4 regions of the Klebsiella sp. WP3-W18-ESBL-02 genome follow, and region 4 is predicted to be linked to each of the others. Evidence: predicted binding sites of a transcription regulator. Region 4 holds the regulator's gene; each other region holds the start of a gene.

The links. The regulator CRP, encoded in region 4, controls carbon source genes, mostly activating them, when cyclic AMP is high. The targets are predictions, from matches to a motif close to ATGTGANNNNNNTCACAT.
Region 1: deoC (deoxyribose-phosphate aldolase) is a predicted target of CRP. The motif match lies at 4,452-4,469, and genes of this name have one in related genera.
Region 2: azuC (stress response protein AzuC) is a predicted target of CRP. The motif match lies at 3,522-3,539, and genes of this name have one in related genera.
Region 3: H7R56_RS13340 (YchE family NAAT transporter) is a predicted target of CRP. The motif match lies at 3,999-4,016, and genes of this name have one in related genera.

Annotation. Positions count from the first base shown of each region.
Region 1 is NZ_AP021972.1:3,406,042-3,413,794, reverse strand. Features, by position in the region: gene H7R56_RS16300 (mandelate racemase/muconate lactonizing enzyme family protein) at 1-1,044, opposite strand, end outside; gene adhP (alcohol dehydrogenase AdhP) at 1,041-2,102, opposite strand; gene rbsD (D-ribose pyranase) at 2,114-2,614, opposite strand; gene H7R56_RS16285 (ribokinase) at 2,611-3,549, opposite strand; gene deoC (deoxyribose-phosphate aldolase) at 3,616-4,317, opposite strand; gene H7R56_RS16275 (helix-turn-helix transcriptional regulator) at 4,564-5,460, shown strand; gene H7R56_RS16270 (formate C-acetyltransferase/glycerol dehydratase family glycyl radical enzyme) at 5,660-7,753, opposite strand, start outside.
Region 2 is NZ_AP021972.1:2,018,054-2,025,806, reverse strand. Features, by position in the region: gene H7R56_RS09525 (arabinose ABC transporter substrate-binding protein) at 1-945, opposite strand, end outside; gene H7R56_RS09520 (DJ-1/PfpI family protein) at 1,249-1,806, opposite strand; gene H7R56_RS09515 (non-heme ferritin-like protein) at 2,439-2,945, shown strand; gene H7R56_RS09510 (DUF2766 family protein) at 3,020-3,271, opposite strand; gene azuC (stress response protein AzuC) at 3,352-3,441, opposite strand; gene H7R56_RS09500 (MFS transporter) at 3,652-5,079, shown strand; gene H7R56_RS09495 (RpiB/LacA/LacB family sugar-phosphate isomerase) at 5,133-5,771, opposite strand; gene H7R56_RS09490 (HD domain-containing phosphohydrolase) at 6,061-7,753, shown strand, end outside.
Region 3 is NZ_AP021972.1:2,771,965-2,779,717, reverse strand. Features, by position in the region: gene tdk (thymidine kinase) at 318-947, shown strand; gene adhE (bifunctional acetaldehyde-CoA/alcohol dehydrogenase) at 1,089-3,761, opposite strand; gene H7R56_RS13340 (YchE family NAAT transporter) at 4,255-4,902, shown strand; gene oppA (oligopeptide ABC transporter substrate-binding protein OppA) at 5,662-7,293, shown strand; gene oppB (oligopeptide ABC transporter permease OppB) at 7,378-7,753, shown strand, end outside.
Region 4 is NZ_AP021972.1:468,255-476,007, forward strand. Features, by position in the region: gene argD (bifunctional acetylornithine/succinyldiaminopimelate transaminase) at 1-376, shown strand, start outside; gene H7R56_RS02210 (YccS/YhfK family putative transporter) at 369-2,444, opposite strand; gene crp (cAMP-activated global transcriptional regulator CRP) at 2,496-3,128, opposite strand; gene H7R56_RS02220 (OsmC family protein) at 3,433-3,837, shown strand; gene H7R56_RS02225 (phosphoribulokinase) at 3,954-4,817, opposite strand; gene H7R56_RS02230 (YheU family protein) at 4,875-5,093, opposite strand; gene H7R56_RS02235 (hydrolase) at 5,090-6,112, opposite strand; gene mdcA (malonate decarboxylase subunit alpha) at 6,363-7,753, shown strand, end outside.

The DNA.
Region 1 (7,753 bases), 2.2 Mb from region 4:
CGCTGCTTCATCCAGTGAAATCCCCAGCCCCGGGGCATTGCCCAGCACAATGCCGCCATTTTCAATGCGCTGGTCGACGCTCACCCCGGTGGGGAAAGTGAGATCCTGAACTTCGCAACTCAGATGGTTGGCAATGGCCGCTGCGGCGTGTGCGACCGGGTTGGTGTTGTAACCGACCGGGCTGACGGGCAGGCTAAAGGCCTGCGCCAGATTTGCGACGCGCAGAAAGTGGGTTATTCCCCAGCACATACCGGCCTGTAAAACGTCCACGGCGCGTTCGCGTATCAGCGGTTCAAATTGTTCAATGCCGGTCAGGTTCTCCCCAGTGGCAACCGCGCAGTGAACCTGCTGACGGACGGCGGCGTGGCCTGCGGCATCCCAGCGTCTTACCGGCTCTTCTATCCAGCTCAGATCGAGCGCTCGCTCAAGACGCGAGACGTAGCGCACCGCCTGTTTGGCGCTCATGGATTCGTTGACGTCAATCATCACCGAAGGGGCGGCGGTGTTACGGCGATACACGTCGCGCACCGCCAGTAAACGCTCCAGATCCTGCTCGACGTCCAGGCCGCCTTTCAGTTTGAACGCGGTAAACCCGCGCTCGGCGAAACGTTGGTGTAGCGCGACCAGTTCGTCAAGGGAGAGCGGATAATCGAGCCCGGAAGCATAGCCCGGCACAAAAGCCTGTCTGGCCCCCAGATGCCGCCACAGCGGTTCATTGGCGATCCTTGCTTTTAAATCCCACAGCGCCATATCGACGACGCCGATGGCCCCAAAGACGCTACCTGCATGGCCGCTTTTAAATACCCAGGACAGCATGCGGTCATAGAGCGCGGTAACCGCGCGGGGATCTTCGCCTTCAATGGCCGGGAAGATACGCTCGATATCGGCATGGCCTCCCGGCGCGATACCACAGATGCCTTCGTCAGTTTCCAGCACCAGAAAAGGGATTTCGGTGACTCCGGAGATCAGGCTACCGTTGATATCGCCGATCGGCCTACCCCAGTTATGCAGCGCTTTGAGCGTGCGCCAGCCGGTGATTTTCATGCTTCAGACTCCTGGTATTGGGTACTGGCCGTTTTGGCCGTCTGGCGCATATCAATCACCATTCTCCCTTGGATTGCGCCGCGTTCCATCTCGTTAAAAATGTCGTTGATTTCATCCAGACGACGGGCCTGAACGACCGGATGTACGCGTCCTGCCAGCGCATGATCGAAAGCTTCCGCCAGATCCTGACGTGTACCGACCAGGCTGCCGACGATTTCGATGCCGTCCAGCACGGTTTTGACAATGTTCAGGTCGAGATCGCCCGCCGGGACGGCAACGCAGACCACGCGGCCTCCGGCTCGTACGCTGTTGACCGCCTGGTTGAAGGCCGAGCGTGCGACGGCCACCACCACTGCGGCATGCGCGCCGCCTGCGGTCAGCTCGTTGATGCGAGCTGGGACGTCTTCCTCCCGCGCATTGATGGTGTACTCCGCACCGGATTCGCGCGCGAGCTGGAGTTTGTCGTCCTGGATATCAATGGCAATCACGCGGGCATTAAAAACGTTGCGTGCAAACTGAATGGCCATGTTGCCGAGCCCGCCAGCGCCCCAGACCGCGACCCATTGCCCAGGACGTACCGTGGAGACTTTTATCGCTTTATAGGTTGTCACCCCGGCGCAGGTAATGCTGCTGGCAATGAGCGAGTCGAGCCCCTCTGGCACCTTCACGGCGTAATCGGCTTTCACGATGCACTGCTCTGCCATCGCGCCATCGACGCTGTAACCAGCATTTTTGACCTTGCGGCAAAACGTTTCACGACCGCTGACGCAGTACTCGCAAACGCCGCATCCTTCATAAAACCACGCGACGCTGACGCGATCGCCAATGCGCAGGCTGGTCACATCGCCAGCGATCGCGCGCACGATGCCAATCCCTTCGTGTCCCGGAATACGACCGGGAACGGGGCCGAAATCGCCCTGCACGACGTGCAAATCGGTGTGACAAACGCCGCAGCATTCCACTTCGACCAGCGCTTCACCGGCTTTGAGATCCCGGAGCGCTATCTTTTTGATCTCGACTTTTCCGGGGTGGCGCTGGCTAACAACGGCTGCTTTCATAATGATTCCTGTTAGTTGAGTTCCGGAACGACGTTGTCCAGAATGCGCTGGCGTCGGGCAACGTAGGCCGGCAGCGGGGCAACACCGGAGGCGTCGGTAAACCAGGCAAACGGATCGGTGCTGGCGACGAGCGCAAAATTAGCCCACGGGTTAAACGAACCCGAGCGAATGATGACTTTGGCCTGCTGCGCTAGCTGCTGGCACAGCGTTTCATGGCTGGCTTCGCGGAATTCGGCGCCGGAGCCGGTATAAACCGCCTGAAGGTCGCGGTAGAGCTGCGGGTTGCAATCACGCACTTCGCTGGCGAAGTGGACTTCTTCGACGAAGATCTCTTCGCGCAGCACCTGCAGGATGGTCATGACGTCGATGGTTCCCGGCCAGAAGCCCAGGTCGATGCGGTGGGCATTCGCCGGGATTGGAAAGCCCGCATCGGTTACCAGAACAATGTCGGTGTGGCCCAGGGTCGCCAGCGCGCCCGCCAGCTCAGGATGCTGAATTCGTCCGGTTCTCATCGTGCGTGCTCCTCGGTTGTTGCCTGTGTCTGTAGGAAGGCTTCAACGTCGGCACGTGTGTGGTATGACGGCACGGTTTCCCAGGCGGTGCAGCACAATGCGGCGGTGGCGTTGGCAAATAAGACGGCATCGTGAAGCGACTGATTTTCATCAAGAGCGGTCGCCAGCGCCGCATTAAAGCTGTCACCTGCGCCGTTGCTGTCGACCACCTCAACCCGACAAGGGGCAACCTCGAGGGTTTCGTCGCGGGAGTAGACCGCCGACCCTGCATCGCCCAGTGTCATTACGACGTAGCGGCAGCCGGTATCTAACAGCAGATCGGCGATTTCCCGGTTACTACGCGGATCGTCCGGCGGCAGCCCCAGGGCGACGCGGGCTTCGGTTTCATTCGGGGTTAGGTAGTCGATGGCGCTTAAATCAAGCTGACGCAGATCCTGGGCGGGCGCCGGATTCAGGATGGTGGTTTTCCCCAGGCTATGGGCGCGACGCAAGCCGTACAGCGCGGTTTCCAGCGGAATTTCCAGTTGGGCCAGGGCAACATTGCACTCAGCTAAGGAGGCAATGGCTTCATCAACGCGAGATGGGGTAAAGAGTTTGTTGGCCCCCATATCCACCACGATGATATTTCGCGCCTCGCGATCTTTGACGATCAACCCGGCGCCGGTCGGCAACTCTTGGGTGATGCTCAGCGCCTGGATATCAATGCCTTCATCCTGCATTAAACCGACGAACTCATAGCCAAATGCATCATCACCGACAACGCCCGCATAGGCGACATCTGCACCTAAGCGTGCGGCCTGCACCGCCATGTCCGAGCCTTTTCCGCCCCAGGTCTGGCGAAAATCGCGGCCAATCAGCGTTTCGCCTGCCAGTGGGATACGATCGGTGGTCATCACTAACGCTTTTGCATAACTACCGAGAATAAATACACTCATCACATACTCCATTCTCTGTACTGCTTTTGAACGGGACGCCGCGTTGCCACGGTGTCCCGGGATAAATCAATAGCCGTTGATATCGCCTACCAGGCCTTTCACCAGCTCTGGCCCGGAGCTGGTACCCACCAGTTCCGCCCCGGCAATAAACATCTCTTTCATTTTTTCTATCGTGTTGACTTTACCGGAAACTTTCACGCGGCACGGGGCCTGGATATTCGCTTTGAGAAGTTGAACATCTTCTACCGTGGCTGCGCAGCCGCCTTTGCCCCAGCCGCTGGATTGTTTCACCCAGTCAATACCGGCTTCGTATGCATAACGAGTGGCTTTGATTTTCATTGCTTCTTCAGTGATGAAGCCGAACTCCAGCATAGCTTTTACTTTCATACCCAGATCGTGAGCAACGTGGGTGACTTCTTTCAACTCGCGGAAATAGAGCTCGTCCAGACCACCGAGCAAAAAGCCTGGGTTCGGCGGGAAATCAAATTCGTCAGCGCCTTCTTTCGCCAGTTCACGCACCAGGGCGACTTTCATGGCGGTGGTGTCGTTGGCCTGCGGGAAGTTCACGGTGGTGGCAACGCGGATCCCGCTGCCTTTCAGCACATCTTTCGCCAGAGACACCCAGCATGGCGCGATCATCGCAGCATCGAATTGATACTGCTGACAAATTTCCAGGTGCTTTAATAACCCTTCACGCGTCAAATCCGGGTTTACATTGGTGAACTGAATTGCCTTCGCAACCTGACGGGGATCGTTAAAATCAATCATCTACAACTACTCCTGTTTGCTAGGTCACCGCACAACACTATGCGGTTGGGATAACGCTACTTTAGGCAGGTCGGCGATGAGGCGTGATAGGTAGAATTCTCTGCAACATGGACAAAATTTTCATGTCAATGAAGTTGTGAAGTGGTTCAAAATTTTGTCTGGAATTCGGGCGTGTTACGGGCGTTTTGATATTGACCGTGCCACGCTGTACGCCCTTATACAGGGTGTTCAGGTAGGCAGGAGCTAATGGGAAGAGAAACGCAGAAAACCCGCATCGTGGCAAACTGGTATCGTGAGTCGGATGAGTTTTCGACGCTGGTGAACTATCGTATTTTGCGCGCCGGGCATATTCAGACGGCTGAAAACTTTCATGTCAGACGCCAGTCAGTTGTGGGGCATGAGCTGATTTTTTGCCTCAACGGCAGTGGGTTTATCCGGATGGAAAATACCCTTCATCCCGTGAAAAAAGGCGGGCTAGCCTGGCTGCCAGTACGCTGGCCGCATGAACATTTCCCCAATAAAGAGGAACCATGGGAAATTCTGTGGGTGCGAATTGAGGGGGGGAAGCTCAATAACCTGATGCAAATCCTCGAGGTGTCGCGCAACCCGGTTTTTCAGTTTGAACAGCCAGACAAAGTGACTGAAATTTATAACCATATCTTTAGCATGATGCATACACATACGCTGGTGGCGGACGCGCGCTGCGATCTTCTTTGTGCGCAGCTCATTTTTATGCTGCTGGAAAACCGCAGTTTTGAAGCGGAAAGAACGCCTATTATTTTACACCGCGGATTAGGCAAGCTGATTTATCAGATCCACAGTCACTACAGTGATGAATGGGATATTGAAAAATTTATGCATTACTGTCAGGTGAGTAAGCCCCAACTTTTTCGTTTATTTCAGGCCACATTCAATCAAAGCCCGCTAAAGTGGCTAAAAAACTATCGGTTGTCGCAGGCGCGACGGCTTCTGGTTGAAACCAACGATTCAATTAGCCGTATTGCTGCTCTTGTGGGGTATAACGATCCGCTGCATTTTTCCCGTGATTTTCACCGTGTGTCCGGTTTTTCCCCTAGTGAGTTTCGTCGTAAGGAACAGCATCTCGATGTTTTAGTTGAAAATCAGCACCGTACCGGTCCATAGGTCAGTAAACGATAAATGGTCTTCTGATCTTATCCCGCAATAGTGGACACGCAACTAAGTGAGTAAACTTTCAACCATTGGTGACTCACATAACAACACCAGCATCAACCACCAAAAAAGGTGAGAAAAATGGCTCCGTGCGGTTCCCTCTCCCCATTGGGGAGAGGGTTAGGGTTAGGGTGAGGGGGAAAACACCGAACTACAGTGTGTGCTCCGTACGGGCAATAATATCATCCTGCGCATCCGGCGACAGCGCGGTAAAGAACGCCGAATACCCCGCCACGCGCACCACTAAATCACGGTACCGATCCGGATGTTTCTTCGCTTCCAGCAGCGTTTCACGCGACACGATGTTGTACTGAATGTGCCAGCCTTTGTGTACTTCAAAGAAGGTGCGCAGCAGCGCCATCAGTTTCTGCTTATCGCTCTCGTTTTCCAGCGTTGCCGGGTTCAGCTTCTGGTTAAGCAGCACGCCGCCAAGAATGGATGCCGTCGGTAACTTACCAATAGAGCTGATCACCGCGGTTGGCCCCAGATGGTCGGTACCGGAAGCCGGGCTGGCGCCTTCGGCGAGCGGCGTTTTCGCCTTACGGCCATCCGGTGTAGCCATAGTCTGGGCACCAAACGGCACGTTGGCCGAAATAGACGAGGTGCCGGCGTAGTAGTTTCCGCCAATCGGGCCGCGGCCGTAGCGCGGGTTGTGGTACTGCTTCAGTTCGTCGATATAGGTCTGATAGGCGCGCGCCAGCAGGGTATCAACGCTGTCATCGTCGTTGCCGTACTTCGGCGCGCCGTTGATCAGGCGCTGACGCAGCTGTTCGTGGGTCAGACCCTCGTAATCGTCCGCCAGCGCTTGTGCCAGCTGCTGCTGACCTATCGCCCCCTGATCGAATACCAGCTTTTTGACCGCCGCCAGGCTGTTGCCGAGGTTGGCGATGCCCACCTGCAGGCCGGAAACCCAGTCATACTTTGCGCCGCCCTGTTTGATGCTTTTCGCCCGCTCGATACAGTCGTCAACCAGCGCCGAGCATAGAATATCGTGCACGTTTTCTTCCAGCATGGTGTCGACCACGTACTCAATCTCAATCGATTTACGCGTGTAGTAGCGGATCTGATTATCCCAGTCGGCCAGCATCTGGTCGAAGTTGGCGAAGTTGCCCTGCGACAGCGCGTGCTCCTGTGGCAGGAACACCTTACCGCTGGTGGCATCGCGGCCGCCCTCCATCGCCGCCAGCATCACGCGGGCAAAGTTGATAAAGCTCATGCCGGTACAGCGATAGCCCCATTTACCGCCGACGGCGGTTTCGATGCAGCCGATTGCCGCGTAGTCGTAGGCATCTTCCGGTTCGACGCCGAGCTTAATAAATTCCGGGATGACGATTTCATCGTTATTGAACGCTGGCATGCCGAAGCCGCAGCGAATCACCTGCACGCAGGCGTCGAGGAAATCGTTGCTCATGCCAGCGTGGTAGCGCACGCTCAGGTTTGGCTGGGTGGAGCGCAGGCGGCCGCAGGATTCGAGAATCGCGTAAGAGAGCGGGTTGACCGCGTCCTGCGCCTCGCCGTTTACCCATTTTTGGCCGCCGATGGTGACGTTCTGATACAGCGGGCTACCGGCAGAGGCTTTGGAGTGCGAGCCGGAGCGAATTTTGTTCACCTCCAGCAGCTTCAGCCAGCAGCTGTGCAGCAGTTCAATGGCGTGCTCGCGATCCAATGACTGTTCCAGCTCAACGTCGCGGCGATAGTAAGGGTACAGATACTGGTCCATACGGGCGAACGACACGGAGTGTCCATTCGACTCAATTTGTAAAATCAGCTGAATGAAATAGCACAGCTGCAGCGCCTGCCAGAAGGTTTTTGGCGGCTGGTGGGCAATCACGTCGCAGTTTTCCGCTATCGCCAGCAGCTCATCGCGGCGGCTGGCCCGCGTTTCTTCGGCGGCCATGTTACGCGCCAGCTCGGCGAAACGGGCAATGTGCAGGCTTACGGCTTCAAGAACGATATCGATAGCTTTGAGGAACTGCTCACCGTGCAGGTCTTCCAGCACGGTCAGGTTAATGCGGGTACGGCGTTCAGCCACTTTCGCGCGCATGCCGTCGAGGCCCTTTTCCAGCAGCAACGGGTAGTTTACCGCCAGGTGAGCGTCGCCCGAGGTCATATTGCCTTCAGCTTTGATGATACCGGTCGCCAGCAGCGCTTTTTGCTCATCGGTGAACATACCGTAGCAGCGGTCTTGTACGGTCTGGCCGCGCCACCATGGGCACACTTCGTGCAGCACGCGTTTGTTCTCTTC
Region 2 (7,753 bases), 1.5 Mb from region 4:
ATCGCGAGTAATCAGCACCACGTCGGTCACCGCCGTGAATTTCGGCGGCTCAGCACCTTTCTGTACCCAGTTATACAGCAGCTCACTGGTTTTATAGCCGTGGATATCCGGGCTTGGCAGCAGGGAGCCGAAGAAACCGGTAGCCTGCGCTTTCGACAGTTCGTTGACGGCATCTACGCCGTTAATCCCGATACCGATAACGTTAGCCGCTTTAAAGCCCTGACCTTCCGTGGCGCGAACGCCGCCCAGCACGGTGTTATCGTTCATGCCGATAACCAGCCACTGTTTCACTTCCGGGTGCTGTACCAGCAGCGAGTTACCGGCGTCGAACGCACCGGGGATATCGTTAGATTTGGTCGGGACCTGATAGATCTGTTTTTCCGGGAAACCGGCGGCCTTCAGCGCATCCATTGAGCCCGTCGTGCGGCGACGTGCGGTATCCAGTTCGTTGGCCGTAATGGCCATCACGCCGGTGGTTTTGATATCCCAACCGCGCTTTTGCATCTCTTTATACAGCTCCTGGCCCTGACGAGCACCGATTTCACTCGCCGCCATCATGACCAGCGGGACCTCTTCCATCGGCTTGCCTTTGGCGTTGACGAACTGATCGTCGACGGTGATCACTTTCATATCATAGCCGCGCGCTTTGGCAACAATAGCGGGCCCCAGCTTCGGGTCTGGTGTACAAATAACAAAGCCTTTCGCGCCGCTGGCCGCCAGGCTGTCAATCGCATTAAGGGTTTTCTCACCGTCAGGTACGGCAATTTTAATGACGTCAAAACCGAGGTCTTTGCCCGCTTTATCGGCAAATTTCCATTCCGTCTGGAACCACGGTTCTTCCGGCTGTTTGACGAGAAAGCCGAGCTTAAGATTCTCGGCCATAGCTGATTGTGACATAACGGCTGCCAGCCCGATGGCCGCCAGCGCGTGGGTAAATTTGTGCATGGTTAACTCCAGCCTTAATGTTCTTTTATGTAGGGAAAAATCAGACCAACGATTTAAATCGGACATAAAACAAAGTATTAGCTGTGTCATTAACAGCATTAACGTTGTTGAAACATTAATAGCCAGGAATTAATCTTCCATAAGAGAGCGCCATCACACCGCTGAATTACAGTGATGTGATGCATAGATTCAGCAGATAAATACATATCTGCTGCGCGAATTGTCTGACAATTCGCGCAGGGAAATAGCTATTTTATCTATATTGATAGCGTGAAAATCCCTTCCGCCACAGGGCAGGATGAATTACCAGCGATAATAGATGTGATCGGCGTGATCGCGTACCGGCGCTTCATCGCCCAGCAGGCGCGCCGCTACGGTAAAGGCGAAATCAAACACATGGCCAAAGCCTTTACCGCTGATTAGGTTGCCATCTTCAACAACCGGTGCATCAACGTATTCACCGTTTTTGACGTCCTGCCACAGGTCGCCAGAGCACACGTAGCGGCGGCCTTTCAGCAAATCGTTTCCGGCGAGTACGCGCGCGGCGGCTGAGCAGATCGGGCAAATGAATTTGCCTGCGGCATCGTGGTTCGCCACAAACCGGACAACGTCTTTGCTTGCTGCCAGATTCACGCTTCCCTGCGGCCCCCCCGGTAGCACAACCGCGTCGTACAGCGTATCAAGACGCTCTGCCAGCGTGGCGTCAGCCACCATCGGAATATCGTGATAGCTCACCACAGCCCGCGACTCTGCGCACGACACCAGCTCAACGCCAATATGTAAGCGACGCAGAATATCGATAGTGACAATCGCTTCCCCTTCCTCAAACCCTGGGGCCAGCAGTACGGCAACCTGTTTCATTATAACTCCTGTGAATTTAAATTAACGCATCCCCCCGAACGAGAAATAAAGAGGGATTATGCACATATGTCATGCCGGCGAACATAATCCCCTCGTCGGTAATTATCAAAAATGATCTAAAACAAATTTACCCACATTCTAATATCTGAGGTCCAGGTACATATCATGATATATAAATGGGGAATATTACTTGCCATACACCATTCATAACAAATATTGCGTATCGCGCCTATGTGTACGTTCGGCACGGGCGGATAAATGAGATATTCATCACACTTTTATTCATTATCAATGCAACAAACATCTTCGCGTTCAACCCCGTCTTAACGACTCAAGAGAGAAGCCTTATACTTCATATTATTCATGGTGTTACGACGGAATTTCTTGATAGTCATCCTCCACTTTAATATAGGTTGTAACGAAACGTAAAAAGCGAGTCATAAGAGTTTTCTTATACGCAAACTCAGAGTATTATTTTTGTGAACTAAAGAAGGTTTATATCTTGCGTTCATGATTGAAGACGACAGGTAATATGTCGTCACATTCAAACGCGTAAATAGCGCATGGTTAGCGGCTATTTAGAACTATGCGATGTCACGCGTATCGTTCCTACCAGTAATAAGGATATTTATATGGCAGCTCCAGGAATGGTTAAAAAGCTTAATGCTCAGATGAATCTCGAATTCCATGCATCTAATCATTATTTGCGTTTGAGCGAGTGGTGTTCAGAACATCGACTAAATGGCACTGCGACGTTCTTACGTTCGCGCGCGCAGTCCAGCGTCACGCAAATGATGCGCGTGTTTGATTTTATCAAGAAAGCCGGCGCTTACCCGGTGGTGAAAGCCTTCGAAATTCGCCAGGCTAAATGTGCAACCCTCGAAGATCTTTTCCTGACAACAATTGAAGACCACGATCAGCGTAGCTCAACGCTGTCGGAACTTACTGAACAGGCAAAAGTGCTTCAAGACGATAACACCCTGAGCTTCCTCAATACGCTGGAAGAAGAACAGCAACAGGATGGTATCTTGCTGAAGACCATTCTGGATGAGGTGCGCAGCGCGCGTGAAGCGGGCCTGTGCATCCAGCAAACCGACCGCCACCTGCTGAACATCGTGAATAAACGGCAGCCATCATAATGCAACAAGGGCGGCTATGGCCGCCCTTGTTGTTTCTGTTTTCAGGACGCGTGCCTGAACCCATCAGACAGGCATTAATGCGTCGCATCCTGCGGCGTAAACTTCAGCTCAATCAGCGCGATCGCTTTTTGAATCGCCCGTAGCGTCACGGGGTCAGCCCCTGCCGGATGCGTCGTGAAATCAATGGCCTTCAGCTGAGTCGCCATTTTCTCGCGCACTTCTACCGGGGCAATCACATCAATCACGTCGAGGATCTGTTTGATGACCAGCTGGCAGGCGACGACGTCGGAAACCAGCTCATCGTTAGGGGTCAGGTTCTGAGACATTTTTTGCTCCTTTTTTGCGGAGCGTAATAGTACCCTACTTTTGCGAAAGATAAAAAAACCTGCCGCAGCAGGTTTTTTTATCAGAACATAGCGCCTGGCGGTACGTCTTTGAAAGTCTTGCAATAGTTTTCAAACATGCTTTTGAGGATTTTACGCATACGCTGTTTCATGTGAATGCTCCGGTTTTTGTTATGCAGATGTTATTGTCTTTACGTACATAATATGACCGCCGTCACAAAAATCAACCATTTTGCGATTTATATCACATAAAATTGGTGCATCGCGTTAAATTTATATAAATTTTGTTATTAAAATCTGTCACTTACAACGTCTACAAAATTTGTAAATTTTACGCATTTTTTTGATAGGGTAACACAACAATGAATGAGCCTCTCCAGGCCCAGGCAACACGCGGGGTATCCCCTGCCGCGCTGCTGGTGGCCGGTGCGTTCTTTATGGAGTTTCTTGATGGGACGGTGATTGCCACTGCCCTGCCGGATATGGCGAAAACCTTTGGCGTTGAAGCCGTCGATTTGAATATCGGTATCAGCGCCTATCTGATCACCCTTGCGGTACTGATTCCCGCCAGCGGCTGGATAGCCGACCGCTTCGGGGCCCGTACTATCTTCAGCCTGGCGCTGGCTATTTTCACCGTCTCCTCGGTATTTTGCGGCCTCGCCACCAGCGCCCACAGTTTCGTGGCAATGCGTATTCTACAAGGCGTTGGCGGCGCGTTAATGGTCCCCGTTGGCCGACTGGCGGTACTGCGCACCACGCCAAAGCATCTGCTGATCTCGGCGATTGCCACGCTCACCTGGCCCGCGCTGATTGCGCCCATTATCGGGCCGCCGCTGGGCGGATTTATTACCCAGGTCGCCGACTGGCGCTGGATCTTCTTTATTAACGTTCCGCTCGGCATTATTGCGATTATTCTGGCGCTGCGCATTATTCCCAACGTTCGCGACGATGAGCGTCGTCCATTCGATCTGCCGGGCTTCCTGGCCACCTCGGTATCGATGGTGAGCCTGGTGTATGCGATGGAGATGCTTGGCGCCGAAAAAATGCAGGGCTGGACGGTCATCGCGCTGCTTATCGTCGGTGGGGCCACCTTCTGCTATGCGCTGCGCCATTTTCGCCGTAGCCCGGCGCCGATGATCCGCATGGATGCGCTGCAGGTCCCCACCTTTCGCGTCACGATGTACGGCGGTTCGCTGTTCCGCGCATCCATTAGCGCCGTACCGTTTCTGCTGCCGCTACTCTTCCAGGTTGGGTTCGGTATGGACCCGTTCCACTCCGGCCTGCTGGTGCTGGCGGTGTTTGTGGGTAACCTGACGATCAAACCCGCCACTACGCCGCTGATACGCTGGCTGGGCTTTCGCCGCCTGCTGCTGCTCAACGGTTCGCTGAACGTGCTGGCGCTGCTTGCCTGTGCTTTCCTGACGCCGCAGACGCCGGTCTGGGTCATTATGCTGGTGCTCTATCTCGGCGGCGTGTTCCGCTCGATCCAGTTTACCGGCGTCAGCACGCTGGCATTTGCCGACGTCCCGTCCTCCCAGATGAGCTACGCCAATACGTTGTTCAGCACCGCCAGTCAGTTAGCCATTGGCCTTGGTATTACGCTCGGGGCGATTGGCATCCGCATCGGCGAGAAGTTAAGCGCGACGCTGGCGCTGAGCGAGGTGCCGGGCATCAGCTTCCGCCTCGCCTTTGTCTTTATTGCGCTGATTTGCCTGGTTGGCATGTTCGATACATTGCACCTGACGCGGGACGCCGGCAGCGCGGTATCGCAGAAAAGGAAGCCCTCTTAAGCGAAAAAACCCACGCCTTGGCGTGGGTTTTGGTCAAACAGAAAGATTCAGGCTTACGCCAGGATCTCACGAACAAAGGCTTCAATTTCTTTGTTCTGGCAGTTTTCGAAGAAGCATTCCTGGAAACGCTGACCGGAAACGGCGGTTTTCACCAGCGCCGGGTCGATAGCGCGCAGGGTGTCGAGGTAGTTTTCTTTAACGACCGCTGCTTTCACCTGGTTCAGGATGCCTGCGTTACGAACCTGCGGCTCTTTACGCTCCGGCGGGTAGCCTTCGCCGTTACGGCCGGTGAACGCTTTTTCAAACATGTAGCGTACGTTCAGCTCTGCGCCCCAGCCAAAGCCTTTCGCGAAGGCCAGAGACAGCGCGTTACCGTTGTTGATCTGGGCAAACAGGAAGGCATCTGCCGGATCCAGGCAGTAGCCGCAGACAACGCCCGGGTGAATGTTCAGGGACATCAGCGCGCCCTGGCCGGTGCCACAACCGGTTACTACGAAATCTACCGCTTTCGAGTTCAGCAGGATGCTGGCCATGATACCCAGGTGAATGTAGGTCAGGTGGTGATCGTTTTCATCACACATGCCCACGTTGTATACCGGGAAGCCTTTTTCATCGGCAACGGCTTTTAACTCATGATGAATGGTCGCGTTTTTGCTGGCCTGGCTGTTTTCCATCATCAGTGCAATTTTCATTCTTTCCTCTCCTGAAAGCTACGCGGGAGCGCCCGCAGTCGTTCGATTACGTTGGGGTAACCTTACTACCAGACAAACACACTTTCAAATTTTATGAAAAATGGTTTTATTTTTTATTGAGACGGTCACACTTTTGCGCGTTCAGGCGGATAAAAATCATTACATAACCCCGATTTTATTTACTGTCATCAGGCCATTTGGTCGACTAAACTGGGGGTGGGGTTATGAGAACCCCGGTGCTAGATCAGCTATTAAATGGATAGAATAGTCACTGCAAAGGAACTGACTTGTGACACAGAACTGCCGAATTTTTCGACACGGGCTGGGTCTCCTTGTTCTACTGACCCTGTTACTCGTTTGCACACTGCGGGCGTTTGCCGTCCCGCCGCAGAAGGTCAAACCCGCGGCGCCCGTTCCCGTGTGGGTGCTGGATGCCGACAGCTTTGAATTCTGGCGCGATAGCCACGGGCAGTACCGCGGTTTTTACCCCGAACTGCTGCATGCCATCAATGCGCGCTATGGCTACAATCTCACCCTGCGCCCTGTCGATGGCCAAACGTTCGAAAAGCGTTTTGCACACCATGACTATGGCCTCTATGCCAGCGTGCTGCAAACCAAACCGAACGCTGAAAATAAGACGCTCTCCGTGCCGCTGTTTGATACTGAAGTCGTCGCGGTGAGCATCACCCGTCAGGCTAAGAACCCTAACGATCTCAATAACACACGCGTTATCTTCCGCCGCCACGATCGCACCCAGGCGCTGGTGAAAAAAGCCTACCCCACGCTTGAACTACAGCAAATCATAGAGGTTGATACCAGCAAAGAGGCGCTGCAGATCCTGCGCAGCGGCGGCGCCGACTTCTATATCAACGAAGACCGGGAAATGGGCGGCCCGCACTACTACTTCACCCTTTCCCGCCCCTTCCCTGCACTGCGATTGAGCGCCGCTTTCGGCATCAGCCCGGAACAAAGCTACATGCGCGGCAACGTGAATCAGTTGCTCAATGAATGGCGACAAAACGGCAGGCTACAGGCATTGGAAGAGCAAAGCCAACTGATGTTTTTGCGACAGCACCTTACGCTGACGCCTGCCGAGCAAAGCTGGCTTAGAGAGAACCGGCTGACGATTCCCCTGCCGAAAAATGAAAATTTTGCGCCAATTATCTGGAAAGACGAGCGGGGCTATCACGGCAGTGCCATTAACATGGTGAATGATCTACGCGACCTGTTAAACATTGACGTCGACGTGCAGTTTCTCGATAACTATATGGTTCGCATGCAGAATGAAGACTGGCCAATTCACCTTGCCGATATTTTTGATATTCGCAACGGCAGTCAGATGGAGGGGCTGATTGGTCCGTTGGTCAACTGGTACAACGCGTACTACAACAAGGTCGGGATGCCGTTTATCCTCGATGAGGAGCAGGTACGCCATCAGCGGGTTGGTGTCATCCGTGGTTCCTTCGCCGCCTATTACCTGCGCCAGCGTTTTGGTACCGACGTGACGCTTGTCGCCCGCGCTAGCATCGACGAGCTGCTGGATACCATTGATAATCATCAAATCGATTTTATCCTCGGCGACTTGAGTTCGCTGGAGCAGGCGCTACGCGGCAGCGATCTGTTCCGCGGTGCGCTGAAGGTGGCCGGACTCACCCACTCCGGCTATCAAATCGGGACCTGGGTCAACATCGAACATCCGCTGAACGCGCTGCTGTCGCAGGTACACCTGATTTCCAGCTATCGCCATCAGCTGACGCCATCGTCCACGCCCCCGGCCACCCCGGGTGCGCTAAGCAAAAATGCATTACAAATCGTGAGCGCTGGCCTGCTGGTGCTGGTGGTGTTTATTCTCAGCCTGATGCTGATGATGTGGCGTCATATGAACAAACATCGCGCCGTCAACCGCAGCATTGTCGAAGCAATGGAGAAAATTAACCACGTTCATGATGATGAAACCGGCTGCCATATTCGCCGCGTTGCCG
Region 3 (7,753 bases), 2.3 Mb from region 4:
CTCATTAATCTTTTCAACTATTAACCTGTCGAGCTAATTTGTGGGCGCACGGTGTGCGGTACATTGACGTCTGACTGAACGGGATGCGGTTAAATATTTCAGATTTATGATGCAGTTACCTCTATGTCGGTTATAAATAGGCAGCAATAAACCTCTGCAGCCGTTTAATTTCGGTTTTACCGACCTTTTTCATCCCTCTCTGGCGTTGCTGGTGCGAAGTAAGGGGGAAATGGTATGGATGACGCAGGAAGCCTGGGGATAAAATATGTTACACTGCGCTCCGTTTAAAAAACGCATCGATTAGGATTTCTCAGCCAATGGCACAACTTTATTTCTACTACTCAGCAATGAATGCCGGGAAGTCGACCGCCCTGTTGCAGTCGTCGTACAACTATCAGGAGCGCGGCATGCGCACCGTGGTTTATACCGCGGAAATAGACGACCGCTTTGGTGCCGGTAAAGTCAGCTCGCGAATTGGCCTTTCTTCGCCAGCGAAGCTGTTTAACCAGAGTAGCGACCTGTTTGACGAAATTCGTGCGGAGAACGCCCGTGAGCAGGTTAACTGCGTGCTGGTGGATGAATGCCAGTTCCTGACCCGAGAGCAGGTCTATGCGCTTTCTGACGTGGTAGATAACCTCGATATCCCCGTATTGTGCTACGGGCTGAGAACGGACTTTCGCGGCGAACTGTTTATCGGCAGCCAATATTTGCTGGCGCTCTCCGACAAACTGGTGGAATTAAAAACCATCTGCTTCTGCGGGCGGAAGGCCAGTATGGTGCTGCGTCTCGATCAGGAAGGGCGTCCTTACAATGAAGGTGAGCAGGTGGTGATTGGCGGTAATGAGCGCTATGTCTCCGTTTGTCGAAAACATTACAAAGAAGCGCTGGAAACAGGCTCTCTGGCCGTTATTCAGGATAAGCATCGTCTAGCCCATCGTTCCTGCTAAACGCCTTCAGACGCGTTTCTACCCCCTGTCATCGCCGGGGAGTAGAAGCGCGTTTTTTATTGCTGATTTCACGGTAATAAAAAAAGCCCCATCACGAGGATGGGGCTTGTTCTTTGTGCTTTCAGCGAGCGTTAAAGCGAATTATTTTTTCGCTTTTTTCTCAGCTTTAGCCGGTGCAGCTTCTTTTTTCTCTACTGCCGGCGCGCCTTCAACGAACTCACGACCGTAGTAGGTATCCAGCAGAATCTGTTTCAGTTCAGAAATCAGCGGGTAACGTGGGTTAGCACCAGTACACTGGTCATCAAACGCATCTTCAGACAGTTTGTCCACGTGTGCCAGGAAGTCAGCTTCCTGCACACCAGCTTCACGGATAGACTTAGGAATACCCAGCTCAGCTTTGATTTCTTCCAGCCAGCCCAGCAGTTTTTCGATTTTCGCTGCGGTACGGTCGCCCGGAGCAGACAGCCCCAGATGGTCAGCGATTTCAGCGTAGCGACGACGAGCCTGCGGACGGTCGTACTGGCTGAATGCAGTCTGTTTAGTCGGGTTGTCGTTCGCGTTATAACGAATAACGTTGCTGATCAGCAGGGCGTTCGCCAGACCGTGAGGAATGTGGAACTGAGAGCCCAGCTTGTGCGCCATTGAGTGACATACGCCCAGGAAGGCGTTCGCAAACGCAATACCGGCGATGGTGGCTGCACTGTGTACACGCTCACGTGCTACCGGGTTCTTAGAACCTTCATGGTAAGACGCTGGCAGGTTTTCTTTCAGCAGTTTCAGCGCCTGCAGAGCCTGACCGTCGGAGAACTCAGAAGCCAGTACGGAAACGTAAGCTTCCAGGGCGTGAGTGACGGCATCCAGACCACCGAAAGCACACAGGGACTTCGGCATATCCATGACCAGGTTGGCGTCAACAATCGCCATGTCAGGCGTCAGCGCGTAGTCAGCCAGTGGGTATTTCTGGCCAGTTGCATCGTCGGTTACAACCGCAAACGGAGTCACTTCAGAACCGGTACCGGAAGTGGTGGTGATCGCAACCATTTTTGCTTTCACGCCCATTTTCGGGAACTTGTAGATACGTTTACGGATATCCATAAAGCGCAGCGCCAGTTCTTCGAAGTGCGTTTCTGGGTGTTCGTACATGACCCACATGATTTTTGCTGCGTCCATCGGGGAACCGCCGCCCAGCGCGATAATCACGTCTGGTTTGAAGGAGTTCGCCAGCTCTGCACCTTTACGAACGATGGTCAGAGTCGGGTCAGCTTCAACTTCGAAGAATACGTCAGTTTCAACGCCAGCCGCTTTCAGTACAGAAGTGATCTGGTCTGCATAGCCGTTGTTGAACAGGAAGCGGTCGGTCACGATCAGAGCACGTTTGTGGCCATCAGTAATCAGCTCATCTAACGCGATTGGCAGTGAGCCACGACGGAAGTAGATAGACTTCGGAAGTTTGTGCCACAACATGTTTTCAGCTCGCTTAGCAACGGTTTTCTTGTTGATCAGGTGCTTAGGACCAACGTTTTCAGAGATGGAGTTACCACCCCATGAACCACAACCCAGAGTCAGGGAAGGTGCGAGTTTGAAGTTGTAGAGGTCACCGATACCACCCTGAGAAGCAGGGGTGTTGATCAGGATACGCGCGGTTTTCATCATCTGACCGAAGTGAGCAACGCGTTCTGGCTGGTTGTCCTGGTCGGTGTACAGGCAAGAGGTATGACCGATACCGCCCATCGCAACCAGTTTTTCAGCTTTCTCAACGGCATCGTTGAAGTCTTTTGCACGATACATCGCCAGGGTTGGAGACAGTTTTTCGTGAGCAAACGGTTCGCTTTCGTCAACAACCTTCACTTCGCCGATCAGAATCTTAGTGGTTTCTGGTACGGTGAAGCCTGCCAGTTCGGCAATTTTGTGCGCCGGCTGACCAACGATAGCGGCGTTCAGCGCGCCATTTTTCAGGATAATATCCTGAACCGCTTTCAGCTCTTTGCCCTGCAGCATGTAGCCGCCGTGGCTGGCGAAACGTTCGCGAACGGCATCGTAAACGGAGTCAACAACAACAACGGACTGTTCAGAAGCACAGATAACGCCGTTATCGAAGGTTTTAGACATCAGAACAGATGCAACAGCACGTTTGATATCAGCGGTTTCGTCGATAACAACAGGGGTGTTACCTGCGCCAACGCCGATTGCTGGTTTACCGGAGCTGTATGCTGCTTTAACCATGCCTGGACCACCGGTCGCAAGGATCAGGTTAATGTCCGGGTGATGCATCAGCGCGTTAGACAGTTCTACAGACGGTTGGTCAATCCAGCCGATCAGATCTTTTGGCGCGCCAGCAGCGATTGCAGCCTGCAGAACGATGTCTGCTGCTTTGTTGGTCGCATCTTTCGCACGCGGGTGCGGAGAGAAGATGATGGCGTTACGCGTCTTCAGGCTGATCAGTGATTTGAAGATAGCGGTAGAAGTTGGGTTAGTGGTCGGTACGATACCGCAGATGATGCCGATGGGTTCAGCGATGGTGATGGTACCGAAGGTGTCGTCTTCAGACAGCACGCCACAGGTTTTTTCATCTTTATAGGCGTTATAGATATATTCAGAAGCGAAGTGGTTTTTGATCACTTTATCTTCAACAATACCCATGCCGGATTCGGCAACGGCCATTTTTGCGAGAGGAATTCGAGCATCTGCGGCAGCCAGGGCGGCGGCGCGGAAGATTTTATCAACTTGCTCTTGAGTGAAACTGGCATATTCACGCTGGGCTTTTTTTACGCGCTCGACGAGTGCGTTAAGTTCAGCGATATTAGTAACAGCCATAATGCTCTCCTGATAATGTTAAACTTTTTTAGTGAATCATCTGCTCGACAAGTCAGTATAGACAAATCACCTGCAGCTGGTGAAAGAGTTAAGGAAACAAGGTGTTACCCACAAACTGATTCACTGATTTACTAAAAGAGCTTCGATTTAGCCAAGGAGCTTACCGGAAAATACGCCTTATTTATGAGGCCGTTTCTCTTTCGGTGTAAGCAGATTACCCACTTCTGAGTACGATTTACGTGATCTAAATCAAATTTAAGGCAAGCTGACACCTTTCAGCAGGCCGATTTTAGCAAATTGTATAAACTGTTAATCATTGGTGGGTATTGGTGGTGTAAACATTAGCATACTTTATACAAATGCATAACACTCTGTTTTTGCCTCATTTTTATGGATAATTCTAATGAACATGGCTAATAAAAAGGGTATTGTCTGCGCGACTCGCGATTTGCAGTTCGTCAACTACAACTTTTAATGATGCTCCGGGGTTCACGTGATTCAAACGCTGTTTGATTTTCCTATCTTCTTTAAGTTCTTTATTGGGCTGTTTGCGTTGGTGAACCCGGTTGGGCTGATACCCGTTTTTATCAGCCTGACGAGTTATCAAACGGCGGCGGTGCGTAATAAAACCAACCTGACGGCAAGCCTGTCGGTGGCAATTATTCTGCTGACCTCGCTTTTCCTTGGGGATTTCATCCTGCAACTGTTCGGCATTTCCATCGATTCGTTCCGCATTGCCGGCGGGATCCTGGTCGTATCGATTGCCATGTCGATGATCAGCGGCAAGCTGGGGGAAGATAAGCAGAACAAGCAGGAAAAATCAGAAACCGCCGTACGTGAAAGCCTGGGGGTTGTGCCGTTGGCGCTGCCGCTGATGGCGGGGCCGGGGGCCATAAGTTCGACAATCGTTTGGGGTACCCGCTACCATTCGCTCACTTATCTGCTCGGCTTTTCTTTATCTATTGCGCTGTTTGCCTGGTGCTGTTGGGGCATTTTCCGTATTTCTCCCTGGCTGGTACGTATGCTGGGGCAAACCGGAATTAACGTCGTCACCCGTATCATGGGCCTATTATTGATGGCGCTTGGCATCGAATTTATTGTGACCGGTATCAAATCCATCTTTCCGGGGTTGGTCGGTTAAATATTCTACGGCGGCAATGGATGTTAACATCTATTGTTGCCGTTAATATCACAAAATCATATCGTTCATTTATCATGCCGATACAGAAATAATTAATTCGAATGATTCTAAAATAACCATTAATATCAATGCGATATGCATTTCCTCATCTTCTTGCTTCCCGCATAGAAATGTTATTTCTCTCACACGATACTCTGGGGCTTGCCGTTAGATAATTGAAATGATATTAGTAATTTCAGTTTCACAGCAGAGTTATGTGCTAAAAATTGAGCAACTGTTAAGTTTTTGTGCAAAAAATCGCCTCCGACGCTGACGCGTTGAGTCATACGAAAGATTTTTGCATATCTATCTGAAATTTATGGATTTCATGATTAGGTGCTTTCTCTATAGGCTGTCCTGCTGCGGGTGGGATGCTGCGCAAAAGAGAATTGGTTAACAAATTTGCAAATTATATTGGCGGTGATAATCGTCATTTGGTACTTTCCGGCCTAAGTTATTTGCGGATAACGTAATGTAAACGATAACTGTTTCTATTTGTAAACAGTGATGAACAGAATAAGAAAAGCGTCCCGACAGGGGGAGGCTTTAATGAATCGACGTCAGGTTGCCACAAAGAGCGACCGTAATAAAAAAGTCGGTGATAGCAGGCAGTAAATGACCTGGCAGACGCAAAAATCTCCTGCGCTGTACAGGAACCCGCAAGGGGACTAAAACAGGCTGACTTCAGTCAGTAATAATAATGAACGGAGTATCAACACAATGTCCATCATCACAAAAAGAAGTTTGGTTGCGGCAGGTATTCTCACCGCGCTGATCGCAGGGAACGCGGCTATGGCTGCAGAAGTACCCGCGGGTGTGCAGCTGGCAGAAAAGCAAACCCTGGTTCGTAATAACGGTTCCGAAGTGCAATCTCTTGACCCGCATAAGATCGAAGGTGTTCCAGAGTCCAATATTAGCCGCGATCTGTTCGAAGGGTTACTGGTCAGCGATCTGGACGGCCATCCAGCACCGGGCGTAGCAGAATCCTGGGATAATAAAGACTTTAAAGTCTGGACCTTCCATCTGCGTAAAGACGCTAAATGGTCCGACGGTTCGCCGGTGACCGCACAAGATTTTGTTTACAGCTGGCAGCGTTCAGTTGACCCGAAAACCGCTTCACCGTATGCAAGCTACCTGCAGTATGGCCATGTCGCGGGTATCGATGAAATCCTCGAAGGTAAAAAACCGATTACCGATCTCGGCGTAAAAGCGGTTGACGACCATACGTTAGAAGTGACCTTAAGCGAACCGGTTCCTTATTTCTACAAGTTGCTGGTGCATCCTTCCACTTCGCCAGTACCAAAAGCAGCAATCGAAAAATATGGCGAAAAATGGACCCAGCCGGCGAATATCGTCACCAACGGTGCTTATAAATTAAAAGATTGGGTAGTGAACGAGCGTATCGTTCTTGAGCGCAGCCCAACTTACTGGAATAACGCGAAAACCGTTATCGATCAGGTTACCTTCCTGCCAATTTCTTCTGAAGTGACGGACGTAAACCGTTACCGTAGCGGCGAAATCGACATGACCTATAACAACATGCCGATTGAACTGTTCCAGAAGCTGAAAAAAGAGATCCCGAGCGAAGTTCACGTTGACCCATACCTCTGCACCTACTACTACGAAATTAACAACCAGAAAGCGCCGTTTACCGATGCGCGCGTGCGTACTGCGCTGAAGCTGGGTATCGATCGCGATATTATTGTTAATAAGGTAAAAGCACAGGGTGATATGCCGGCTTATGGCTATACGCCACCTTACACCGATGGTGCAAAACTGACGCCACCAGAGTGGTTCGGTTGGACTCAGGCCAAACGTAACGAAGAAGCGAAGAAATTGCTGGCCGAAGCGGGTTATACCGCGGATAAACCGCTGACCATTAACCTGCTGTATAACACATCCGATCTGCACAAGAAGCTGGCGATTGCCGCAGCATCGCTGTGGAAAAAGAACATTGGCGTGGATGTGAAGCTGGTTAACCAGGAGTGGAAAACCTTCCTGGATTCCCGTCACCAGGGGACGTTTGATATTGCGCGCGCAGGCTGGTGTGCCGACTATAACGAACCCACCTCTTTCCTGAACACCATGTTGTCTAACAGCTCAATGAATACCGCGCATTATAAGAGCCCGGCATTTGATAGCATCATGGCTGAAACGCTGAAAGCGACCGATGAAGCGCAGCGTACCGCACTGTATAGCAAAGCAGAGCAGCAGCTCGACAAAGACAGCGCGATTGTACCGGTTTATTACTATGTAAACGCCCGACTGGTGAAACCATGGGTCGGTGGCTATACCGGCAAAGACCCGCTGGATAATACTTATACAAGAAATATGTATATTATTAAGCACTAATGGCAATACGTGGGGCAGGCTCGGCTTGCCCCACGGTGTCTCGCATTATTGTATTATTACAGGCACAGCCAAAAGGTATGGGCAATGTTGAAATTTATTCTCCGTCGCTGTCTTGAAGCGATTCCGACGTTATTTATTCTTATTACCATTTCGTTCTTTATGATGCGTCTTGCGCCTGGTAGCCCATTTACGGGGGAGCGCACGCTGCCGCCAGAGGTTATGGCCAATATTGAAGCGAAATATCACCTTAACGATCCCATTACCACCCAATATTTCAGCTATCTGAAACAGCTCGCGCACGGCGATTTTGGGCCATCGTTCAAATATAAAGATTATACGGTCAACGATCTGGTGGCGAGCAGTCTGCCAGTGTCGGCCAAATTAGGCGCGGCGGCATTCCTGCTGGCGGTTATTCTTGGCGTCTCAGCGGGGGTGATTGCCGCGCTTAATCAGAATACCA
Region 4 (7,753 bases):
CGGTTCCACCTACGGCGGTAACCCGCTGGCCTGTGCCGTGGCCGGGGCGGCCTTCGATATCATTAACACCCCCGAAGTCCTTAACGGCGTGAATGCTAAACGTGAGCGCTTTGTTCAGCATCTGCAGCACATTAACGCGAAGTACGATGTCTTCAGCGATGTGCGCGGCATGGGTCTGCTGATAGGTGCAGAACTGAACGCGAAGTATAAAGGCCGCGCGCGCGACTTCCTGTATGCTGCGGCGGATGCTGGCGTGATGGTGCTGAATGCGGGCCCGGACGTGATGCGCTTTGCGCCATCTCTGGTGGTGGAAGAACAGGATATCGACGACGGTATGCAGCGCTTTGCACAAGCCGTGGCAGCATTGATCAGCTAGACTGCCGTTTCAACCAGCCGCCGTGCCGCGGGCGCTGGCGCCAGGCCACCGACGAGATGGTGTGCATGGTGCTTAAGTGCCCTAAAATACGCTGGAGATGCTGTTCCATGGTGCTCAACGGCCCGTGGGACAGCGCGTCCGGCGCTTCCATAATGTTCACCTCGCCGCTGCTTCCCGCCTCATCGTATTCCAGACGCTGCTGACAGCGCTGGAGCGCGATTTCACACGACTCCAGATAGCGTTGGGCCAGATCCGGCGTCAGCATGTTGTGCTCGCGTGCCAGGGTCGTCATGGCGTTGATGTGCTCGACGATAAACTGGCTGTGGGTGACCCACAGCTTCATGTCTTCGAGATAGCGAGAGTTAAATCCCGGTTCCTGCATGGCCTGGTTGAGGGTGTTGTACAGCGTATTGTGCGCCTGGTTGACGCGCATGCGCTGATAGGCAAGCTTAGGCGCCTGCGGGTCGGGGCTGAGGATCAGACGAATGGCCTCCTGGTCAGCCTCCAGCGCCGCCTGAGCGTTCTGACGCAGCTGGCCGCTCTGCCACTGCGGCCACAGCCAGATCATCCCACCAAAGGCAATCAGGCAGCCGATCAGGGTGTCGATAAAGCGGGCGATAATAAACTCTTCGCCGTTGAGCGTCAGAAGCTGCAAGGTATACACCGCCGTAATCGTGAAGCCCACGGTGGCCCAGCCGTAGCTGCGGCGAATAATCAAGTAGCTTACCAGCGTCACGATCAGCATCCCAGCCAGCGCCCACCCTTGTGGCGTGTGGAAGTGTAGGGCGATAGCGGCGATGACCAGCCCGGCCAGAGTCCCTGCCGCACGATGGAAAATCCTTACGCGCGTAGCGCCGTAGCCGTTTTGCGTGACCAGCAGGACCGTCATCAGGATCCAGTAGGGTTTCGGCAGATGCAGCGCCATCCCCATCAGGCTGGCAATGCTTAACATGACGCTGAGGCGTGCGGCGTTGCGCAGCGCGGGCGACTTCAGCGACAGATAGCTTTTTAACGCCGGGATGAGCGGCAGGCGGCGCTCTTTGTCGGCCATCAGATTACGTGGGTAAAGTGGGCGCTGGCTACGCAGTACGCGGGCAATACGGCTGAAGTGCCAGGCGCAAAACTGGCCGACCGGGTTATCCGGATGCTGGCGGGCAATTTTATCCAGCGCGCCAATCTGTTTGTCCATCGTGAAGCGCGTGGGGTAGCGATGATAGAGAAGATCGTCCGCCAGCACGCGCAGGCGCGCGGAAACGGTCTGCGCGTTCCAGCGGATCACCGCTTCGGCGTGGCTTTGTTCAACCAGCTTCTGGACCTCTTCCGGCTGGTGCAGGCTAACGGAGATATGTTCCTGCAAATCCAGCCCCATCTGGAAAGCACGCAGCAGCCGCTTGTAGTCGTTATGTTGGTTAGCAGCCAGCATATGCAGCTGCTGGTAGCACTGGGAAATGAGATCCACCACCTTTTGCTGGCGAGTGAGCAGTGGCGGGAGTGCGCTGCTGGGGTCGGTATGCTGCGTCAGCAGACTATATTTTGCTTCGCAATAGTCGGCCAACTGACGGTAGAGCAGGCTTAACGATTCACGCAGCGGCTGTTCGCGCCATATCCAGAACCACCACCAGTTGAATAATCCGTACCACAGGGTGCCCAGCGCGTAGATGAGCAGCGGCTGCCAGATGGGCATATTGCCGGCCAGGCTGAGCGTAAAAATGGCGGCGATCAGCGAGGCGGGCAGTAGCCGCCCGTGCAGCGCGCTGATCTCCGCCGTTACGCCCAGCAGCAGCGCTAGCCCGCTCAGGATCAGCGGCAGGGGAACGTCGCGCGCCAGCAGCAGCTGCACGGCAAGGCTGCACCCGGCAAACAGGCTGCCGCCGATAATCAGGCGTTTGAAAAAGCGCTTATGTGGGGTGTCGAGACCGGCGATGTTGCAGCAGGCGGGCACCAGCGAGAACAGCAGGCCCTGCTGAAGATGGCCGAAAAGCAGGCCAATAGCCACGGGCAAACACAGCACCAGCGTTTGCCGTAGTGCATAGTTGATTTCTGGGTGGTAAATCAGCCTGCGCCACATAGGGGAAAACAAAAGCGGCGTATTGCCTGGCAATACGCCGTTTAGGCTGGATTAGCGGGTACCGTAAACGACAATGGTTTTGCCGTGTGCGGAGATCAGGTTTTGATCTTCCAGCATCTTCAGGATACGGCCCACGGTTTCACGGGAGCAGCCCACGATCTGACCGATTTCCTGACGGGTAATTTTGATCTGCATGCCGTCCGGGTGGGTCATCGCATCCGGCTGTTTGGCCAGGTTCAGCAGAGTCTGCGCGATACGACCCGTCACATCGAGGAACGCCAGGTTGCCGACTTTCTCAGAGGTAACCTGCAGACGACGCGCCATTTGCGAAGAGAGACGCATCAGAATGTCCGGGTTAACCTGGATCAGCTGACGGAATTTTTTATAAGAGATTTCAGCCACTTCACAAGCGGTTTTTGCCCGTACCCACGCGCTGCGTTCCTGGCCTTCTTCAAACAGGCCTAACTCGCCGATAAAATCGCCCTGGTTGAGGTAAGAGAGGATCATCTCTTTGCCTTCTTCGTCCTTGATGAGAACTGCCACTGAGCCTTTTACGATGTAATACAGCGTCTCTGCTTTTTCACCCTGGTGAATCAGCGTGCTCTTCGAGGGGTACTTATGAATATGGCAATGAGACAAGAACCATTCGAGAGTCGGGTCTGTTTGCGGTTTGCCAAGCACCATGCGCGGTTATCCTCTGTTATAAGCTCTTCCCGGCGGCAAAAACCTGACGGCCACCGGTTGCAATAGTATCCTTCCCGTTACCTGGGAAGTCGGCTGTCGAGTTACGCCGCAGCCTGTAATGTGATGTCCTCTGCATACATGCAGTACGTTTATGTATTACCGTAGCATCCTGACTGTTTTAGCATAGCTTTCGCCGTGTGTCTCCTGGTGTCTCGCTTCAGCATGACGGCGATCGCCTTCCATTGCGAGAATTGTTATGTGCGCGTAATCTGAGAAGAATATTGCAACCTCGGAGTTAAAAATTATGCAAGCGCGTGTGAAATGGGTTGAAGGGTTAACCTTCCTTGGCGAGTCCGCTTCCGGCCACCAGATTCTGATGGACGGCAACTCTGGCGATAAAGCGCCAAGCCCGATGGAAGTCGTGCTGATGGCCGCTGGTGGCTGTAGTGCTATCGACGTGGTGTCTATTCTGCAAAAGGGCCGTAATGACGTCACCGATTGTGAAGTGAAGCTGACGTCCGAGCGCCGTGAAGAAGCGCCGCGACTGTTTACCCATATTAATCTGCACTTCATTGTCACCGGTAAAGCGCTGAAGGATGCGGCGGTATCTCGTGCGGTCGATCTGTCGGCGGAGAAATACTGTTCGGTTGCGTTGATGCTCGAAAAAGCGGTGAATATCACCCACTCTTACGAAGTGATTGAGGGGTAAACCCTTAACAAGGGCGTATGCCGTGCGACTGTCGGGTGGCGGCTACGCCTTACCCGACCTACTCGTTTCGCAATATCCTGTAGGCCTGATAAGCGAAGCACCATCAGGCTTAAGGTTTAGTTGCGGCCTTCCATTAAACGCTGCACCAGCGGCGTCATAATCAATTCCATTGCCAGCCCCATCTTCCCGCCGGGAACGACCAGCGTATTCATATGCGAAATAAACGATCCCTGAAGCATGGCCAGCAGCCACGGATAGTCGATGTTTTTAAGATTACGGAAGTGAATCACCACAAAGCTCTCGTCCAGCGATGGAATACTTTTCGCGGCGAAGGGGTTAGACGTGTCGACCGTGGGCACGCGCTGGAAGTTGATGTGTGTGCGTGAAAACTGCGGGGTGATGTAGTTGATGTAGTCTTCCATTGAGCGCACCACCGAGTCCATGACCGCTTCGCGCGAGTGGCCGCGTTCGCTGGTGTCGCGAATCATCTTCTGGATCCACTCAAGGTTTACGATCGGCACCACGCCGACCAGCAGATCCACGTGGCGGGCCACGTCGTGCTGCGGCGTCACCACGCCGCCGTGGAGCCCTTCGTAGAATAGCACGTCGGTAGGCTCCGGCAGGGGCTGCCAGGGTGTGAACGTGCCGGGCACCTGGTTCCACGGTACCGCTTCGTCGTAGGTGTGCAGGTATTTGCGCGACTTCCCTTTACCGGTCAGGCCGTAATCGCGAAAAGTCTGTTCCAGCAGACCAAAGTCATTGGCATCCGGACCGAAGTAGCTGATATGGCGGCCCAGATCGCGGGCCTTGCGGATCGCCATGTCCATTTCCGGGCGTGTATAGCGGTGGAAGCTGTCACCTTCGACCTCGGCGGATCGCAGGTTAAGCTGGGCGAAGATTTTACGGAATGCGAGGCTGGTGGTGGTCGTACCCGCTCCGCTGGAGCCGGTAACGGCAATAACCGGGTGTTTGGCAGACATGCGAATAACTCCCTGAATACGTGACAGCAAGCAGCGTGCTTCCTGTCACTAGTATAGTTAACCGCGGAATTGGTTACGGGGCATGATATTGACGGTCTCGTGAAGTTCTGACCAGACCAGCACCGCTTCGCCTGTTTGTAGCTGCTGTTTGACGTCGGCGACCTTTTGCGCAAGTGAACGCTCATATTCACCATAATCAGTGCCTTCGCGCAAGACAAAGCTTTCAATCAGGTTATCCAGCGTTTGCGGGTCGAGGTCCTGCCATGGAATGATCATCCTTTCGTCCCCAGCCAGCGCATCAGCCAGGTGGGGATGCGTTTCTCCAGCCACATTTCCGGGTGGCGGAGAGTCCCACCGATAAAGCCCACGTGCCCGCCGTGCTCGGTCAACTGATACTCGACGTTATCCGGCAGCTCTTCCTGGGCGGGAATAGAATGATGATCCATAAACGGATCGTCCTTAGCGTGGATGATCAGCGTCGGCTTGGTGATTTTGCTTAAGATAGGCATCGCGCTGCATTGACGATAGTAGTCAATGGCATCGGCGAAGCCGTGAATTTTTGAGGTAATCGAGTCGTCAAACTCGCGGATGCGACGCATGCTTTTCAGCTGGCGTAAATCTACCGGCAGCGAGCCGGGATAGGCCTTGAGCTTGCGGGCCGCGTTGCCCTTGAGCAGATTGAGCAGGTAGCGCTGGTAGACGCGGGAAAAGCCCTTATCCATATGATAACTACAGGCTTCCAGCATAAACGGCGCTGAGACGATCGCCGCGGCATCCACCGGGACGTTATCACCTTCTTTCGCCAGCAGGCAGGCGAGCATATTGCCGCCCAGCGAATAGCCCACCGCTGCGGTCGGCACATGGCCGTATTCGCGCGCCAGCCAGTGCAGGAACCAAGTGCCATCTTCCGTTTCACCGGAGTGATAGATACGGTTCAGGCGGTTGGGCTCGCCGCTGCAGCCGCGAAAGTGCATCACGACGCCCAACCAGCCCTGTTCTTTTGCCGCATTAATTAAACCGTGAGCATACGGGCTGTACAGGCTGCCCTCCAGCCCATGGAACACCACCAGGCGCGGTTTATGGCGCGCGGCCTGCGGGTCTTCACTCCACGCCAGATCGACAAAGTCGCCGTCCGGCAGCTCAAGACGCTGCCAGTGCGGCGTGAACTGCAGCTTACGGCGAATAAGGCGCGGCAGCATCGTTTGCAGATGGCGATTGCTGACGCCGCGCATCGGCACGAAGGTGGCGCTGCTGCAGGTGTCGATGTTGAGGTCGTGGTGGGTGGTTTCAGTCATGGCTACGCGATGTTTACTCGTTAATCTGCCGCCTACTATACCGTCACTTTGCCCTTGTGTTTATGAAAATGAGGCATGCGTAGCGCTTTTTATCCCTTTGGAGTCTGATCCTCCTCACAAATTGTTACTTCAATTATTACTCTCAAGCTAATGATTCTTTCCTACGCTTAATTGATGACTTTCTCACCAGAGTGCACACTCTTATCTGTGTTAAGCAATCAAAATGATTAGCTGAATCAGGAGGTTAATAATGTTATCTGGGCAAACGCCAGCACGCGTCTGGAACACGCGCCGCACGGAAAAACAGCGCCGTCTGGCTTCCGTTCCGGTGCAGGGTAAGGTTCTGCCGACCGCAGACCTGACCGCGATGCTGGAAAAACTGATCGCGCCGGGTGACCGCGTGGTATTAGAAGGCAATAACCAGAAGCAGGCAGATTTCCTGTCCCGCATGCTGGCTGAGGTTAACCCGCAGATTGTGCACAACCTGCACATGATTATGCCAAGCGTCGGGCGCAGCGAGCATCTGGATATTTTCGAGAAGGGCATCGCGCGTAAACTCGACTTCTCTTTCTCCGGTACCCAGAGCCTGCGTATTTCGCAGCTGCTGGAGGATGGCCAGCTGGAAATCGGCGCCATCCATACCTACATCGAACTTTACTCCCGCCTGTATGTTGACCTCGCCCCGAACGTGGCGCTGATCGCTGGCTACAAAGCCGACCGTAAAGGTAACCTCTACACCGGGCCGAGTACCGAAGATACCCCGGCGCTGGTGGAAGCTGCCGCATTCCACGACGGCATCGTTATCGCACAGGTTAACGAGCTGGTGGACGACGAGTGCGACCTGCCGCGCGTCGACATTCCTGGGTCGTGGATTGACTACGTTGTGGTTGCCGACAAGCCGTTCTTTATCGAACCGCTGTTTACCCGTGACCCGCGCCTGATCAAACAGGAACATATCCTGATGGCGATGATGGCCATCAAAGGTATCTATGCCGAACACCAGGTGCAGTCCCTGAACCACGGTATCGGTTTTAACACCGCCGCCATCGAGCTGCTGCTGCCGACCTACGGCGAACAGCTGGGCCTGCGCGGCAAAATCTGTAAACACTGGACGCTCAACCCGCATCCGACGCTAATTCCAGCGATTGAAAGCGGCTGGGTAGAAAGCGTGCACTGCTTCGGCGGCGAGCTCGGGATGGAAGAATACATCCGCGCCCGTCCTGACGTGTTCTTCACCGGTGCCGACGGCTCTATGCGCTCTAACCGCGCCTTCTGTCAGCTGGCGGGGCAGTACGCGGTCGATATGTTCATCGGCTCAACCCTTCAGGTTGATGGCCTGGCCAACTCCTCTACCGTGACCCGCGGTCGTCTGTCCGGATTCGGCGGTGCGCCAAATATGGGTCATGACCCGCACGGTCGTCGTCATGCGACACCGGCGTGGCTGAATATGATCACTGAGCCAGACCCCATGCAGCGCGGTAAAAAACTGGTTGTGCAGATGGTCGAAACCTTCCAGGCCGGCGCGAAACCGACCTTCGTCGAAAAACTGGACGCGGTTGACGTGGCGAAAGCCTCCGGCATGCCGTTAGCGCCGGTCATGATCTACGGCGACGACGTGACCCACGTCCTGACCGAAGAAGG